Regions from separate parts of the Streptomyces sp. NPDC058985 genome, predicted to be linked through region 2. Evidence: riboswitches for the same ligand, from Rfam matches in the RefSeq annotation. Region 2 holds a riboswitch; each other region holds the start of a gene.
The links. Region 2 has a riboswitch for cobalamin ahead of ACFW01_RS11525 (ribonucleoside-diphosphate reductase subunit alpha). Riboswitches for the same ligand answer to the same signal wherever they lie in the genome.
Positions count from the first base shown of each region.

Region 1: linked by a shared signal. The riboswitch ahead of ACFW01_RS23090 (hypothetical protein) and the one ahead of ACFW01_RS11525 (ribonucleoside-diphosphate reductase subunit alpha) in region 2 are both predicted to bind cobalamin.
Region 3: linked by a shared signal. The riboswitch ahead of ACFW01_RS28895 (ABC transporter substrate-binding protein) and the one ahead of ACFW01_RS11525 (ribonucleoside-diphosphate reductase subunit alpha) in region 2 are both predicted to bind cobalamin.
Region 4: linked by a shared signal. The riboswitch ahead of ACFW01_RS06015 (ABC transporter substrate-binding protein) and the one ahead of ACFW01_RS11525 (ribonucleoside-diphosphate reductase subunit alpha) in region 2 are both predicted to bind cobalamin.

Region 1 is NZ_JBHYJX010000027.1:96,947-101,121, reverse strand. Features, by position in the region: gene ACFW01_RS23095 (cysteine synthase family protein) at 1-996, opposite strand, end outside; gene ACFW01_RS23090 (hypothetical protein) at 993-1,916, opposite strand; cobalamin riboswitch at 2,051-2,216, opposite strand; gene ACFW01_RS23085 (non-reducing end alpha-L-arabinofuranosidase family hydrolase) at 2,428-3,894, opposite strand.
Region 2 is NZ_JBHYJX010000009.1:194,728-198,902, forward strand. Features, by position in the region: gene mctP (monocarboxylate uptake permease MctP) at 1-579, shown strand, start outside; gene ACFW01_RS11520 (GNAT family N-acetyltransferase) at 680-1,186, shown strand; cobalamin riboswitch at 1,234-1,396, shown strand; gene ACFW01_RS11525 (ribonucleoside-diphosphate reductase subunit alpha) at 1,520-3,907, shown strand; gene ACFW01_RS11530 (ribonucleotide-diphosphate reductase subunit beta) at 3,907-4,175, shown strand, end outside.
Region 3 is NZ_JBHYJX010000040.1:37,288-41,462, forward strand. Features, by position in the region: gene ACFW01_RS28890 (FecCD family ABC transporter permease) at 1-382, opposite strand, end outside; gene ACFW01_RS28895 (ABC transporter substrate-binding protein) at 463-1,566, opposite strand; cobalamin riboswitch at 1,629-1,815, opposite strand; gene ACFW01_RS28900 (fasciclin domain-containing protein) at 1,885-2,544, opposite strand; gene ACFW01_RS28905 (M56 family metallopeptidase) at 2,895-3,827, opposite strand; gene ACFW01_RS28910 (BlaI/MecI/CopY family transcriptional regulator) at 3,835-4,175, opposite strand, start outside.
Region 4 is NZ_JBHYJX010000005.1:82,887-87,061, forward strand. Features, by position in the region: gene ACFW01_RS06005 (ABC transporter ATP-binding protein) at 1-332, opposite strand, end outside; gene ACFW01_RS06010 (FecCD family ABC transporter permease) at 329-1,438, opposite strand; gene ACFW01_RS06015 (ABC transporter substrate-binding protein) at 1,435-2,460, opposite strand; cobalamin riboswitch at 2,498-2,678, opposite strand; cobalamin riboswitch at 2,803-2,926, shown strand; gene ACFW01_RS06020 ((2Fe-2S) ferredoxin domain-containing protein) at 2,989-3,384, shown strand; gene ACFW01_RS06025 ((2Fe-2S)-binding protein) at 3,409-4,098, shown strand; gene ACFW01_RS06030 (SpoIIE family protein phosphatase) at 4,108-4,175, opposite strand, start outside.

The sequences.
Region 1 (4,175 bases), on a different contig from region 2:
CGGGCAGCCGGTGCGCCGCCACGTCATCCTCGACCAGGGCATGGCCATCTCCTCCGGAGTGCGGACCTCGACGGGTTTCAGCGCAGCTGGTTCCAGAGCCTCGGAGTGCCTGGCGAACACGCGCTCCACGTAGCGGTGTCCGGTGTCGGCCCCGATCACCAGGTGCAGTCGGTCGGGATGGCGGCGGCCCTCGTACGTCGCCGTGAGGTAGCCGGCACCGGTGGACAGCCCGGCGAACACCGCGTGCTCGCGCAGCAGGGCGACGGCACCGGACATGGCGTGGGTGAAGTCCAGCCAGTGCACGGTGTCGTAGAGATGGTGCCGGACGTTGTCGAAGGCGATGGACGAGCCGATGCCCGCGATGATCGCCTCGGGATCGTGATGGTCCTGGCTGCCGAAGGTGACGCTGCCGAAGGGCTGGACGCCGACCAGGCGCACCGAGGGGTCCGTGCCGCGCAGGCGCTCGACGATGCCGCCGGTCGAGGCGCCGGAGCCCACACCGCCGACGACGGTCAGCGGTGTGTCCGGGAACTCCGCCGCGATCCGGTCGGCGACCTCCTGGTAGCCGAGGTAGTGGACGTCGTCGTGGTACTGGCGCATCCAGTGGTGTCCCGGACGCTCGGCGAGGATCTCGCGCACCCGTCGCACCCTCAGTTCCTGGTCGAGCTTGAGGTTCCGCGACGGTCTGACCTGTTCCACGGTACTGCCGAGGATCTCCAGTTGGGCGAGGGTGGTGGCGTCGACCGTGGTGGAGGCGACGATGTGGCACCGCATGCCGTACCGGTGGCAGGCCAGGGCGAGGGCGTAGGCGTAGATGCCGCTGGAGCTGTCGATCAGGGTCTGTCCCGGACGGACGGTGCCCCGCTCCAGCAGATGGCGGACGGCGGCCAGAGCCGAGTAGATCTTCATCGACTCGAACCGCAGCAGGACCAGCCCGTCGGTGAGCCGGACGAGGTCCGGTGCTTTCAGGGCGTCGGCGATGTGGGGGTGGATCACCCGTAGCCTCCTTGGGCGAAGGTGCACTGGTGGCCGAGCGAGCGGAAGAACGCGGAGAGGTCGGACTTGACCCGGGCGCCCGGGCGCGAGGCGAAGAGATACCCGGCCAGGCAGCCGGTGTGGGCGACGAAGACGCCGTCGGCGCCGAACCGCTCACGATGGGCCTGCAGGCTGCCGAAGGTGGCCTTGGGCAGAACCTCCTGGGACAACGCGGCGCTGACCGACGCGGCACGGGCGACGGCGGCCGGGTCACCCGAGTCGAAGCCCTTCACCAGATCGGTCAGACACCGCTGGTACTCCTCGCCGCGGCGCCGGTAGTGGTCCAGCAGCAGGGGAGTGACGGCGGCGGTGTCCACCGTGCCGGGTTCCGTGACGTAGGCGGTGTGGAAGCCGAGATCCGGTCCCAGCCGCCGCACGACCCGGTGCCGGCCACTGAGGTACAGGGCGAACTCGTCGAGGAAGACGCTGTCGGAGCGCTCGATCCGCGCGAGGACGCCGCGGACCACCTCCGTGTCGTACGGCAGGGAGAAGACGCGGAACAGGCAGCGCAGCGTCGCCACGATGTCCGCCGTCGAACTGGCCATCCCCACGCCCACCGGCAGTTCGGAGTGGGTGTGCCAGTCACCGGGGGGCAGCGTGAGGCCGTAGTGGTCCAGGAAGAGCCGGACCGCCTCCACCGACTTCTTCCCGAGCGGCGGTGCGTGCGGCGGAGGGCCGGCCGCCGTCCTCGGAGTGAAATAGACCCACGCGTGGCGGTCCACGGGAAAGGACACCACCGCGATCTCGGGATCGGCGCCCACGCGCAACGGGCCCTGGTACAGCTCACCCAGAGTGCCCTGGCAGACACCGGACACCGTGCCGCCGTCCACGTCCGGCTCCCGGGGGCTGTACGGCCGACGCGAACCGGCTGGGTCCCGCACACCATCCTCCTCCGTACCGGGCCTTGAACGCCGACGGGGCAGGAGGCGCGGCCACCCGTACGACGTACGACCGCCCGTACCGCCGACCCAGTCCACGAGGTCACGTGCACAGCCCGCGCGGGACGCGGGCGCAGTGGCAGGTCTTCGGACTCGCGGGCACGTCCGCCGGAAGGGCGGACACCTACCGGCCGTCTCTTCCCCGGCCCTGACGGGGGCCCAGTGACATCGACGGCTTCCGTTCCCACTCACCGCTGCGGGACAGCCCCGGATTCGCACCGGGTTCCCTCTTGCGTCGCACCACCGGGCGCCCGGTCGGGCGGGAGGCGCGAACCGACTGCGGACATCAGCGTAGGGGGCCTCCCACGCCTGCGACAGTGCGGCTTCGACGGTTGTCCTGAATGTGGAGGGCGGCACGAACAGTGTCCCCTGTTCGGTTGTGGTGGCGGCTGTGGCCGGATAACGACTCTGGTGACCGCGCTGCCCGCAGTTCGTGCAGGATCCGCGTCTGCCGTCAGCGCTGCAGGGTCAGCAGTCCCGGACGGTAGGGCAGGAGGCCGTAGTCGCCGCCGGAGTTGGGGCTGCGTCCCTGGTAGAGCAGCTGCAGATTGCAGGGATCGACGGTCATGGTCTGATCGGGGCTGGTGCGGATCAGTTCGCCGTGGCTGATGTCGTTGGTCCAGGTGGCGCCACTGTTGGCCTTGCCGGCGAAGGGGTTGCTCTCGGTCGCGGCCTGGGGGGTCCAGGAGCCGTTCAGACTGGTGGCCGTGAACGAGCGGAAGTACCGGCCCTGTGAGCCGATCGCCTCAACGATCATGAGATAGCGGTTCTGGCCCTGCAGTTTGTAGACCTGCGGGGCTTCGAACAGGTTGTTCGTCGTATCGCTCATGATCACCGTCGAGGTCGAGCCGAAGCTGCCCGGGAAGTTCCCGATCGGCATGGCGGCCCGGTAGATCTTGCCGTTGTCACCGGCGAAGAACAGGTACATGTTCGTGCCGTCACCGATGAGTGTCTGGTCGATGGGGCCCGTCCCGGAGCCGGAGATGCTTCCGGAGAAGAGCACCTGCTCGGACGACCAACCGTTGGGGTTGGTGGGATCACTGGACGTCCGGTAGGAGAAGGCGGTCCCGCCCCACTGGTAGGCGAGCACCCAGATGTTCTTCGGCGCGAAGTAGAAGAGCGTGGGTGCGACGGTGGAGTTGTTCATCGTGTTCTGGCCGGCCGAGGCCATCTCCGGCCAGTTGGTGAACAGGCCGAAGTTCATCGAACCCCACCTCGTCCCCGTGTCATGCGTGGTGGCGTAGACGAGTTGTCTGCCGTTGTACGGGGCGACGGTGAAGTCCTTGAGCGAGACCCACCCCTGTTTGGGCTGCGCCAGCGCGCCCGTCGACGTCCAGCGGTAGTTCGACGGGAGGTCGCACGAGCCAGGGGTGCCTGCGCCGACCTCGACGAGCCGCCACTGCTGGTTGGTACCGCCCCAGTCGTCGTACTGGACGATGTTCGCGTTGTCGGCGGTGGAGGCGCCCTGTACTTCGAGGGCCTTGTTGCTGTGGCGCGAGACGAGCCTCACGTAGCCGTCCGGGCCGTCGGCCAGCCGCCACTGCTGGTTGGCGCCGTTCAGGTCGGTCCACTGGACGATCGAGCCGCCGTTCGCGGTGGACCAGTTGTGGACGTCCAGGACCTTGCCCGAGTGGCGGGACTTGACGCGGTAGTAGCCGTCTCCGGAATCGACGAACTGCCACTGCTGCTGGCTCTGGTCGTTCCTGGTCCACTGGGTGATGCGGGCGCCGTCGCCGGTCGCCATGTTGTAGACGTCCAGGGCCTTGCCGCTGCTGCGGTTGACCAGCACATACGAGGCGTTGGGGTCTACGGTCGCCGCCTCGGCGGGCTGGGCGCCGAGGAAGGCGGCCACCAGCAGCAGGGGCGCGAGAACCCCGAGTACGCGTCTTGGGCGGACCGGGAACGGGTGGCGAAGCCACATCAGGGGGCCTCCTTTGGGGGCGGGGTGGGGCGCCGCCGATGAACCCTGGAGCGGCAGCCGCGCCGGGCGCAGAGGATTCGAAACTTTCGCTTCGCTCTCGGATCTGTGACGCCACAAGCTAGGAAGGCGCGGTCCCCCGGTCAAGGTCTGTCGCCGATCTGTCCGCAAACAGCTCCTCCCCGAGTGTGATGAGCGCGCGCGTCACCTGCGGATCACCAGGTAGTTCGCGAAAGCGGCTCGCTGGTGCTGGGGTCCGCCGACCTGAACGGGTTTCCGAAATT
Region 2 (4,175 bases):
CTGGTGCCGGCGGCGATCATGTCGATCGCGGCGGCGAATCTCTTCACCCGCAACATCTACAAGGACTTCATCAAGCCGGACGCCACGCCGGCCCAGGAGACCAAGGTCTCCAAGCTGGTGTCGCTGCTGGTGAAGGTGGGTGCGCTGGTCTTCGTCCTGGGCATGGACAAGACGGTCGCGATCAACTTCCAGCTGCTCGGCGGCATCTGGATCCTGCAGACCTTCCCGGCGCTGGTCGGCGGCCTGTTCACCCGCTGGTTCCACCGCTGGGCGCTGCTCGGCGGCTGGGCGGTCGGCATGGTCTACGGCACGGTCGCCGCCTACGGCGTGGCCTCGCCGACGCAGAAGCACTTCGGCGGCTCCTCCGAGGAGATCCCCGGCATCGGCGAGATCGGCTACATCGGTCTCACCGCCTTCGTGCTGAACATCCTGGTCACCGTGGTCCTGACCTTCGTCCTGCGGGCGGTCAAGGCGCCCGACGGCGTCGACGAGACCAAGCCGAGCGACTACACGGCGGACGCGGGCGACCCGGGCGTCGAGGTCGAACTGCCGCCGGCCACGGCGGGCACCTCGCACTAGGTCCTTCCTGGAGGTCCTTCCCCACAGGTCCTTCTTCCGCAGCGGGCCGTCGGAGAAATCCGGCGGCCCGTTGTCGTACCCGTCGGGCACACTCGGGGTCATGGACTTCGTGATACGGCGGGCGGCGGCCGAGGAGTACGACACCCTCGGCGAGATCACCGCACAGGCCTACCTGCGCGACGGCCTCCTCGACTTCGGGGAGGACGACGCGTACCTGCACGAGCTGCGCGCCGTGGGCAAGCGGGCGGCGGCCGCCGAGGTGCTGGTCGCCGCGGCGGACGGCGGGGTGCTCGGCGGCGTGACCTTCGTGCCCTCCGGCGGGCCCATGGCGGACATCGCCCGGCCCGGTGAGGCCGAGATACGCATGCTCGCCGTCGCCCGCGAGGCACGCGGACGCGGGGCCGGCGAGGCGCTCGTGCGGGCCTGCGTCGACCGCGCAAGGTCCGTGGAGGGCTGCGCGCGCGTCGTGCTGTCCACCCAGGCCACCATGCGCACCGCCCACCGCCTCTACGCGCGCCTGGGCTTCACCCGCACCCCGGACCGCGACTGGAACCCCTTGCCGGAGCTGGACGACATCACTCTCCTCACCTACGAACTGACGCTCTGACACCACCCCGACACGCTGGCGGACACAACATCTGGGGGTGCTGGCGGAGCCCGGCACAAGATGTATGCTCGTGCTCGCTGTCGCCGCAGGGGAATCCGGTGTGAATCCGGAACTGTCCCGCAACGGTGTACATGCGTGCATCCGTACGTTCTCGGACGTACGTGCACGCGTGTCTCAGTCCGAGGACCTGCCGACAGTGCGCCCGGCCTCCCGGCCCGGGTGCCATGACGTCCGGGCCTCGTGGAGTGGGCCGGTGGACGCGACGCCGCGTGCGCTCGTGTGCTGCCCCCTGCCCTCCGCCAGGCCCCGTGCCGAGCGAGGGAGTGCCCCCACGTGACCATCGCGCCAGCCGATCCGGCCGCAGCGACCCCGGTGACGACTTCAGCGATGCCGGTGACCGAGGAGTCCGACGGACCCGGTGCCGCCCTGCTGCGGACCCTGACCGCGCTGACCGCCGACCTCCCCGACGCCGACCCCGGCCGGGTCGCCGCCGCCGCGCTGCGCGGCCGCTCCGCCCACGCGGACGAGGCCGAGCTGCGGGAGCTGGCCACGGAGGCGGCGGCCGGTCTCATCTCCGAGGACCCGGTCTACTCCCGCCTGGCCGCCCGGCTGCTGACCATCGGCATCCGCGCGGAGGCCGCTTCCCAGGGCGTCACGTCCTTCACCGAGTCGGTCGCCACCGGCCACCGCGAGGGCCTGATCGCCGACCGCACCGCCGAGTTCGTACGGCAGCACGCGGACCGGCTGGACGCGACGATCGACCGGGCCGCCGACGACCGCTTCGGCTACTTCGGGCTGCGCACCCTGCACAGCCGCTACCTGCTGCGGCACCCGATCACCCGCAAGGTCGTCGAGACGCCCCAGCACTTCATGCTGCGGGTCGCCGCCGGCCTCGCCGAGGACGACACCGCCCGCTCCGTGGACGAGGTCAGCGCGCTCTACGGCCTGATGAGCCGCCTCGACTACCTGCCCTCCTCCCCCACCCTGTTCAACTCGGGCACCCGGCACGCCCAGATGTCGTCCTGTTACCTTCTCGACTCCCCCAAGGACGAGCTGGACTCCCTCTACGACCGCCTGCACCAGGTCGCCCGCCTCTCCAAGCACGCCGGCGGCATCGGCATCGCCTACTCCCGCGTCCGCTCCCGGGGTTCGCTGATCCGCGGCACCAACGGGCACTCCAACGGCATCGTCCCGTTCCTCAAGACGCTGGACGCCTCGGTGGCGGCCGTGAACCAGGGCGGCCGGCGCAAGGGCGCGGCGGCGGTCTACCTGGAGACCTGGCACGCGGACATCGAGGAGTTCCTGGAGCTGCGGGACAACACCGGCGAGGACGCCCGCCGCACGCACAACCTGAACCTGGCGCACTGGATCCCGGACGAGTTCATGCGCCGCGTGGACGCCGACGGCCAGTGGTCGCTGTTCTCGCCCGCCGACGTGCCCGAGCTGACCGACCTGTACGGCGCCGAGTTCGACGCGGCCTACCGCGCGGCCGAGGCCGCCGGGCTCGCCCGCAGGACCCTGCCCGCCCGTGAGCTGTACGGCCGCATGATGCGCACCCTCGCGCAGACCGGCAACGGCTGGATGACCTTCAAGGACACCGCCAACCGCACCGCCAACCAGACGGCCGAGCCGGGCAACGTCATCCACTCCTCCAACCTCTGCACGGAGATCCTGGAGGTCACGGACGACGGCGAGACCGCGGTCTGCAACCTGGGCTCGGTCAACCTCGGCGCCTTCGTCGACGTGGCGAAGGGCGACATCGACTGGGAGCGGCTGGACGCCACCGTCCGCACCGCGGTCACCTTCCTGGACCGGGTCGTCGACATCAACTTCTACCCGACCGAGCAGGCGGGTCGCTCCAACGCCCGCTGGCGCCCGGTGGGCCTCGGCGCGATGGGCCTGCAGGACGTCTTCTTCCAGCTCCGTCTGCCCTTCGACTCGCCCGAGGCGAAGGCCCTGTCCAGCCGCATCGCCGAGCGGATCATGCTCGCCGCGTACGAGACGTCCACCGACCTCGCCGAGCGCAACGGCCCGCTGCCGGCCTGGGAGAAGACCCGTACCGCCCGCGGCGTGCTCCACCCCGACCACTACGGCGTCGAGACCACCTGGCCGGAGCGCTGGGCGGCGCTGCGCGAGCGCATGGCCACCACCGGGCTGCGCAACTCCCTGCTGCTCGCCATCGCGCCGACCGCCACCATCGCCTCCATCGCGGGCGTCTACGAGTGCATCGAGCCGCAGGTGTCCAACCTGTTCAAGCGCGAGACGCTGTCCGGCGAGTTCCTCCAGGTCAACTCGTACCTGGTGAACGACCTCAAGCGGCTCGGCGTGTGGGACGCCCGCACCCGCGAGGCGCTGCGCGAGGCCAACGGCTCGGTCCAGGAGTTCAGCTGGATCCCCGCGGACGTCCGCGCGCTGTACCGCACCGCCTGGGAGATCCCGCAGCGCGGCCTGATCGACATGGCCGCCGCCCGCACCCCGTACCTCGACCAGGCCCAGTCGCTGAACCTGTTCCTGGAGACGCCGACCATCGGGAAGCTCTCCTCGATGTACGCGTACGCCTGGAAGCAGGGCCTGAAGACCACCTACTACCTGCGTTCGCGCCCGGCGACGAGGATCGCCCGCGCCGCCGGCCGGGCCACCGTCCCCGCCCAGGCCGCCCCGGACCCCGAGGCGGTCGCCTGCTCCCTGGAAAACCCCGAGTCCTGCGAGGCCTGCCAGTAATGACCGAGAACACCAAGAACCTGCTCGACCCGGGCTTCGAACTGACCCTGCGCCCCATGCGCTACCCCGACTTCTACGAGCGCTACCGGGACGCCATCAAGAACACCTGGCACGTCGAGGAGGTCGACCTCCACTCGGACGTCGCCGACCTCGCGAAGCTCAGCCCCGAGGAGCAGCACCTGATCGGCCGGCTGGTGGCCTTCTTCGCCACCGGTGACTCGATCGTGGCGAACAACCTGGTGCTGACCCTCTACAAGCACATCAACTC
Region 3 (4,175 bases), on a different contig from region 2:
CGGACAGCGCCCCGCCGCCCACGCCGAGTACGACGACGAGGACGGCGCCGGTCGAGGCACCGGAGGAGACGCCGAGCACGAAGGGGTCGGCGAGCGGGTTGCGCAGCAGGGACTGGAGGACGGCGCCGCACACGGCGAGTCCGGCGCCGCACACCGCGGCGAGCAGCGTCCGGGGCAGCCGCAGGTCCCAGACGATGCCGTCACGGATGGGGGTGACGTCCGCGGCGGGGCCCGCGCCGAGGTGGGCGACGATCACGGACCACACGTCGGCCACGCCGATGTCCGCCGGCCCGATGGTGACGGCGACGGCCACGGAGGCGCACAGGGCGACGACTCCGGTCAGCGCCCACAGGGGGTGGGCACGGCGGCCGGCCGTGCGTATGCCCGAGACCGGCCGCTCCCCGGACGCGGCTCGGTCCTTGGAAGTAGCCCGGTCCTCGGACGTCGCCCGGCTCGCGGACGTCACTTGGTGAGGCCGTACTCGCGCAGCGCGGCCGCCACCTGTTCGACGCCCTCGACGGTGCGGATGGTGGGGTTCATGGCCTGCCCGCTGAGCAGGACGTACCGCTTCTCGCGGACGGCGGTCATGTTCCGGGTGACGGGGTCGGACTCCAGGAACTCGATCTTCTTCGCGGCGGTCTCGGCCGTCTGCGACTTGCGGGTGAGGTCGCCGAGGACGAGGACGTCGGGGTCGCGGTCGGCGACGGTCTCCCAGCCGACCTGCGGCCATTCGTCGTGGGTGTCGTCCATGGCGTTCTTCGCCCCGACGGCGCGGGTCATGACGCCGGGGGCGCCGCAGCAGCCGCCCATGTAGGGCGACGTGGAGTTGGCGAACCAGTACATGAGGGTGGCGTCGGAGGCGTCGACGCCGGACGTCGCCTTCTCCACCCGGGACTTCAGGTCGTCGATCAGCTTCTCGCCGCGTTCCTCGACGTCGAACAGCCGGGCCAGGTCGCGGACCTCGCGGTAGACGGTATCCATGGTGAAGGGCTCGCTGCGGACACCGTCGCCGTCGCCGCTGTTGTCCTTGCCGACGCAGTCGGACGGGGAGAGGTAGGCCGGCACGCCGAGTTCGCCGAACTGCTGGGGGGTGGCCACTCCCCCGGTGCCGAGGGTGGAGGCGAAGGAGGCGGCGACGAAGTCGGGCTCGGCGTCCAGGACCGTCTCGAAGGACGGCATGTCGTCGGCGAGCCGGGGCACGTCCGCGTTCGCCTTCTCCAGCCCCTTCATGACCGGGTCGGTCCACGTGGCGGTGCCCGCCATGCGGTCGGCCAGGCCGAGGGAGAGCAGGATCTCGGTGGTGCCCTGGTTGAGGGAGACCGCTCGCTGCGGAGGTGCGGCGACCTCGACCTCGCGGCCGCAGTCACGGACGGTACGCGGGTAGCCCGCCGCCTGGTCCGGCGCGGCCGAGTCGCCGGTGTCCGTCCCGGAACCGCAGCCGGCGGCCAGCAGGACGCCGGCCAGGAGCGGCACCAGGCCGCGGACGGCACGGCGGGAGGCGGGAAGGCGGGAGGCGGGAAGGCGTCGGCGGCCGACGGGGCGCGCTGCGCGCGAGGAGGCGGGCAAGGAAGATCCTCTGGCGTCGAGGGCTCGTACGCGAAGCCCGGTCGTGCGGTGCGTCCCGCGCCGTACGCGGCGCGGGTGCCAGCAGGTCTTCGGACTCGGGATCGACCGGGCGGGACGCCTTCCCGGGCGGCCTCAGCCGCCCAGTGGCCCGTGTCCCGCCCGTCACCCTCACCGCTGCGCGTCAGCTCCGGATTCGCACCGGATTCCCTGACCCACCAGGTGGGTTCGACTGGCTTCCGCAAGCTACCACAGGGTCCTCGCGCCGCCGGGGGCGGGCGGCTGCCTCACCCGCCCCCGGTGCCGACGCGCCCGACCGCGTCAGCTCTTGGGCATCAGGACACTGTCGATGATGTAGACGTTGGCGTTGGCGGTCTTCACGTTGCCGCACACCACGTTGGCGGAGTCGTTGACCTTGTAGGCCTCGTCCGAGCCGGAGGTGGTGAGCTTGGACTTCTGCAGGGTGTCGAAGGAGCCGTTCTCCAGGTCCTTGGGGGCGAGCTTCTGGCCCACGACGTGGTAGGTCAGGATGTCGGTGAGCATCGCCTTGTCGTTGAGGACCTTGTCCAGGTCGGCCTTCGGAATCTTGGCGAAGGCGTCGTTGGTGGGCGCGAACACCGTGATGTTCTCGGCGTTGTTGAGGGTGTCGACCAGACCTGCCTTCTTCACCGCCGTCACCAGGGTGGACAGGGCCGGGTTGTTCGAGGCGGCGGTGGCGACCGGGTCCTTCGCCATGCCGTCGAACGAACCGGCGCCCTCCTTCGGCACGGTGGAGCAGGCCGGGCCGAACGGCTCGTCGGCGCCGGACATGCCGCCCGAAGTGTCCTCGGACTTGTCGTCGGTGGCCGCGGGGGCCGAGGACTCGGCCTGCGCGGAGTCCGAGGAGCCGCTGTCGCCGTCGTCGGAACAGGCGGCCAGCGACAGGGGCAGGACGGCGGCCGCGACGACGGCGACGGCGGAACGACGGATACGGGCGTTCATGGATATCTCCCTGCAAATCGGCAGCACTGAGGCAGCGCTGATGTAGTGATGTGGAGCTGTAGTGATGTGGAGCGTGGTGCGCGTCGAGGTGGAGCGGTGGTCCGCTCGGTGAGCTGTCCGCCCGGTGGGCGGTTCCTATCCGCGTGGGGGCCGAGCCGCCCTGCGTATCGCAGGCAGGGAGCGCAGGCGGGCGGTCCGCTGTCGGTGTGGTCTCGGTTCTTCCCTCACACGGGGAATCCGGAGCCGGGCGGGTTCCGGATTGGCCGATCACCCGATCGTGTGGGGAAGTTTCTCGGGCACCTCTGTGACCAGGGACTTTTCCCGGAGAATGCCGTCAACATGACGGAGGCTCAGAGCGGGGTGGCGGCCCGCAGGATGAGGAACATGGTGACGGCGGAGTTCGCCGACGACATCGCCGACACGGCCGTTCCGGCGGCCGCGGCCCACGCGGCCAGTCCCACCGAGGTGAACAGCGAGGGCCAGGTGCGTACGGCGGGCGCGGGACCCAGCAGGGCCGCCACCCGGCGCGGCACGGGGCCGGGCGCCGCGAGGCCGGCCAGGGTCGCGACCGGGGTCCCCCGGGAGACGAGGGCCGCCTTGCCGATCGCGGTCGCCACGGCGCGGCGGTCGCCGACCACCTTCGCGGCCTCCTCGTCGGCCCAGCGTTCGGCCGTGTAGGAGACGGCGGTGCGCAGGGGGCGCAGGAACGGGTTGGCCAGCGCGGCGAGCCGGACGGCCAGCAGGAAGCGGTGGTGGCGGGCGGCGAGGTGGGCCCGCTCGTGGGCGAACAGCGCGCGCCGCTCGGCCGGTTCGAGGCAGTCGAGCAGCGCGGTGGTGACCACGACCCGGTCCCGGCCTCCGCCGGGCAGCGCGTACGCGTAGGGCACGTCGTCCGGCAGGACGGCCACGCCGGTGCCCCGCAGTCCGGCGAGGGCGCGGTGGGCCCGGCGGCGCACCCGGGCGTGCCGCCACAGCGCCCGGACCGAGACCATGAGCACGGCGCACAACGCGGGGATCGCCGCCTTGCCGACGACCTCGTCGTAGGGCACCGCCGCCCGCACCTCGGGGTCCGACCAGCCGTCGGGCAGCGGGTTGCCGGGCAGTTGCGCGGTGCCGACCACCATCACCAGCGCGAGGCACACGGTGCTGCACAGCGCCATGACAGCGGCGACGGCGGTGAGCAGCCTGGTCGCGGTGCGCGGGTGCAGACGCTGCTCGGCCAGCCGGGCGACGGGCCACGCCGTCAGCGGCAGGACCAGCGGCAGGAAGACGAAGACCCCCATGGCGGTGTCAGCCGTCCTCCGCGCCGTGCGCGTGCCCGAGCAGGTCGCGCAGCAGCCGCTCGTCGTCCGGGTCGAGGCCGGTGACGAAGCTGGCCAGTACCGCCTCCCGGTCGCTCTCGGCGTCCAGGACCTTGCGCATCCTGCGCGCGGCCAGACCGGCCTGGTCCGCGGGTGTCCAGGCGAAGGACCGGCCCGCCCGCTCGCGGCTGACGGCGCCCTTCTCCAGGAGCCGGGTCAGGATCGTGATCACCGTGGTGTACGCGAGGTCGCCGCCCAGGCGCTCCTGCACCCAGCCGGCCGTCGCGGGCCCCTCCGCCTCGCGCAGCGCCGTCAGCACCAGGGCCTCCA
Region 4 (4,175 bases), on a different contig from region 2:
ATCCGCTTGTGCGGCGTGCGGCCCATGGCCACGACCTCGCGGACGGCGAGGTCGAAGTCCGCGGCCGAGTCCTGCACCACGGCCGCCACCGTGCGCGCGAGTCGCCGCGCGGGCATCGACCAGGTGTCGGCGCCGTCGACGCGGACCGTGCCGGTGTCCGGGCGCAGGACGCGGTAGACGGCCCTCAGCAGGCTGGACTTGCCGCTGCCGTTGGGACCGACCAGGCCGATCACCTCGCCGGCCGAAGCGGTCAGCGAGACGTCGCGCACCAGGTGGTGTGCTCCGGCGGTGAGGGTGACGCCCTCGACGGACAGGTCGGTCGCGGCGCTCATGCTCCTCCTCGGTCGGTGCCGCGCCGGGCGTCCCGGCGCATCAGCCACAGGAAGAACGGCCCGCCGCACAGCGCGGTGAGCACGCCGACCGGAATCTCCATGGGCGCGGCGACGGTGCGTGCGGCGATGTCGGCCCAGATCAGGAAGACCGCTCCGGCGAGCGCGGCCGTGGGCAGCACCCTGCGGTGGTCGCCGCCGACGAACAGCCGTACCACGTGCGGGAGGATCAGGCCGACGAAGCCGATCGGGCCGGACGCCGCGACGAGTACGCCGGTGACCAGGGACAGCAGCACGAACATGCGGGCCCGGAAGCGGGCGACGTCCAGGCCCATCGTGGTCGCCGCCTCCTCGCCGGCCAGCAGCAGGTTGAGGTTGCGGGCCTGCACCAGGAGCACGCCGATGCCCAGCAGCACGGCCAGTCCCGGCAGCCACAGGGTCTCCCAGTTGACGCCGCCGAGACCGCCCAGGGTCCAGGCGAGCACCGCCCGGGCCTCGTTGCCGCGGTCGGTGGTGAGCAGCAGCAGGTCGAGGACAGCCGTGAGCACCGCCGCGATCGCCACCCCCGACAGGACCAGGCGCGTCGAGGTGATGCGCCCGCCGGTGCGGGCGGTGGCGTACACGATCGCCAGGGCGCCGAGGGCACCGGCGAACGCGGCGGCGGACAGCGACAGGGGACCGAGGAAGCCGACGCCGAAGACGATGACCGAGACCGCGCCGAGGGAGGCGCCGGAGGAGACGCCGAGCAGGTACGGCTCGGCGAGCGGGTTGCGGACCAGCGCCTGAAGGGCGGTGCCCACCACCGCGAGACCCGCACCGGTCACCGCTCCCAGCAGGACGCGCGGCGCCCGTACGTCGAGGACGATGGTCTCCCGCGCGCGGGACCAGTCCGGTTGGGTGAAGTCGGCGCCCAGGGCGTGCGTCACGATGCCCCAGACCTGGCCGGGCGGCACCTGGACCGAGCCGATGGCCAGGCCCGCCGTCGCGGAGGCCACCAGCAGGGCCGCCAGCGCGAGTGACGTCCCCGCCATCGTCGCACGCCCCGCCCGGCGCGACCGGGCGGCCGACGGGTCCGGTTCGGCTACCGCCTTGGTGGCGGTGCCGGTCACCGGAAGCTCTCGGGGTGCAGTCCGCGGGCGAGGTCACCGACCGCGTACGCCGACCGGATGCCGACCAGGGTCGCGGTCAGCGGCAGGACGACGAACCGCTTGTTCTTGACGGCGGGGACGTCGGCGAGGGCCGGCTGGGAGAGCAGGAACTTCTTCTTCTGCTCGACGCTGCCGGCTCCGGCGTAGTCGTAGATCGCGATGACCTCGGGCCTGCGCTCGACGACCTGTTCCCAGGAGACGTCGCCGAACACCTCGTCGAGGTCGCCGAAGACGTTCTCGCCGCCGGCCAGCCGGATCAGGTCGGTGCCCAGGCCCTTGCCGCCCGCGGTGAAGGCGCTCTTGTCGCCGCTGTCGTAGACGAAGACCGGCACCTCCGGTTCGCCCTTCACGGCGGCGGACGCCTTGGTGACACGGCTCTGCAGGTCGGCGATCAGCTTGTCGGCCCGGTCGGGGACACCGAAGATGCTCGCCACCGTACGGATCTCGGCGTAGGTGTCCTTCATCGTCACCTGCTTCTCGCCGCAGTACTCGCGGTTGAGGTAGGTGTCGATGCCGGCGTCGGCGAACGCCTTGCGGGAGCGGCCCTCGTTCTCGTCGAAGGCGCTGCCGTAGCCGCCGTAGACGAGGTCGGGCTCGGTGTCGAGGATCTTCTCGAACGACGGTTCCCGCTCGGCGAGTTCCGGTATCGCCTCGTAGTCCTCCTTCAGCTCCGGCAGGACGGCCGAGTCGGGGAAGGCGGTGCCGACCATGCGGTCCTTCAGACCGAGGGCGAGCATCAGCTCCGCGGGGTGCTGATGGATGGTGACCACCCGGGACGGCGGCTCGTCGTACGTCGTCTTCACGCCGCAGTTGTCGATGGTGACGGGGAAGCCCGCGGGGGACGACGCCGATGCCGAACCGTCCTGGCCGGCGTCGTCGGCGCCGCCGGACGAGCCGCACCCGGCGGTCACCAGGGCCGCCGACAGGGCGAGCGCCGCGGCCGTGCCGCGCAGGCTCCGGCGGCGTCGGGCAGGGGAGAACAGGGCTGACACGTAAGCCTCCTGGGGAGTCCGCGCTCCTCGGATCGGGCCCGCGACAGGCCAGTGTCCTGACTCCCGGGGCCGATCGCCCCCGGCTGCCCGCCCGGTGGGCGCGGGGCAGGCCGAGGGCGTGACGCCCGGTCACAGTGGCGGGACCGTGCCGGATTCGCACCGGCTTCCTGTCTCCCGTCGCGGCTATGACCTGGCGATATTACGTTCCTTTGGGCCGGGCGCAAAGCGCGGGTGGTCAGCGGGCACGCGGTGCCCGTACACGGAGCGAGGCCCCGCTGACAGCTGCCGGGACGGGATGCGAGGATGCCCGGAGCAATTGGGCGACGGCGGCCCGAGGAAGCCGGTGCGAATCCGGCGCGGTCCCGCCACTGTGATCGGCGAGCGAGCCCCCACACGACCACTGCCCGACCGGGTGGGAAGGGGTGGGGCGAGCGACGACCCGAGAGCCAGGAGACTCACGCGGTCGCCTCCTCGACGGACCACCGGGGCGGATCTCCCCGGGGAGAGGGACGATGCCGTATGCCCGCCCACACCGGCCCGGCCGAAACGACGCCCGGCGCACCCGCGGACCCGACGCCCGCACGCGTCGTCGTCTGCAGGGACTGCTGCTGCGGCACCCCGAAGATCATCGGCGTCGACCACGCGGCGCAGACGGCGCGGCTGCGGGCCCGGGTGCCCGTGCGGGTGTCGGACTGCCTCGACGTGTGCGAACAGGCCAACGTGATCGTCGTCCAGCCCTCCGCGGCGGGCCGCGCCGCCGGCGCCCGTCCCGTCTGGCTGGGACTGGTCAACGACCCCGACGCCACCGAGGACATCGCCGACTGGGTCAGCGCCGGCGGCCCCGGCGTCGCACCGCGGCCCGACATCCTCGACCTGTACGCCATCACGCCCCCGCGACGGGGCCCGGCCTCCTGACTCAGCGCTCACGAGGAGCAACCGGTGTGCACAAACGATCAGGCGCCGCCCGCCGACGTCACCGCGGCCCTGCACGACGCGGCCGCCCTCGGGGGCTTCTTCGTCCTGCGCGTCGGGGGTGGAGACACGGGCTGGCATCCGGTCGGCCACTCCTACGCGCGGGGTTTCACCGACCTCGCCGAGGCCGTCGCGCACCGCCACCGCGCGCCCGAAGCGCGGATCGGCGTGTCCATCGCCCACCTGGGTCACGCGGCACGACTCTGGTCGCCCGCCCTGGCCTGCGTACTCCTGCACGGCATCGTCCTCGACCTGAGCCGGCTGGAGCGGGCCGACGACGGCCCGGCCCTGCGCCTGCCCTGCCCCGCCGGTCTGCGCGGCGGCGGGGCACGTCCGTCTGCCGCCCTCGCGCTGTACGAGCAGGTGACGGCCCACCTGGAAGCGCTGGCCCAGGGGCTCCGGGTCAAGGTCGCCCCACGGCTGCTGGACGGCAACGCCGCCTCGGCGCTCGTCGAGGCGGCCCGCGCCCTGCTGGCCGCGCACCCCGCACTGCGCGAGCCGCTCACCGCCCTCACCGCCGAACTGCTGAACACCGGACGACTCGCGGGCACCGGAGAGATCACCGGACCGGACCTCACGTTCCGGCGCCGCAGTTGCTGCCTCTACTACCGTGCGCCGAACGGCTCGAAGTGCGGCGACTGCTGTCTGGCGGGGTAGCCGGGGCGCTCACGGCCCGTCGGGGTCCAGCGCGTTCAGGGGCTGTTCCGTCCAGATGACCTTGCCCTGCGCGTGGT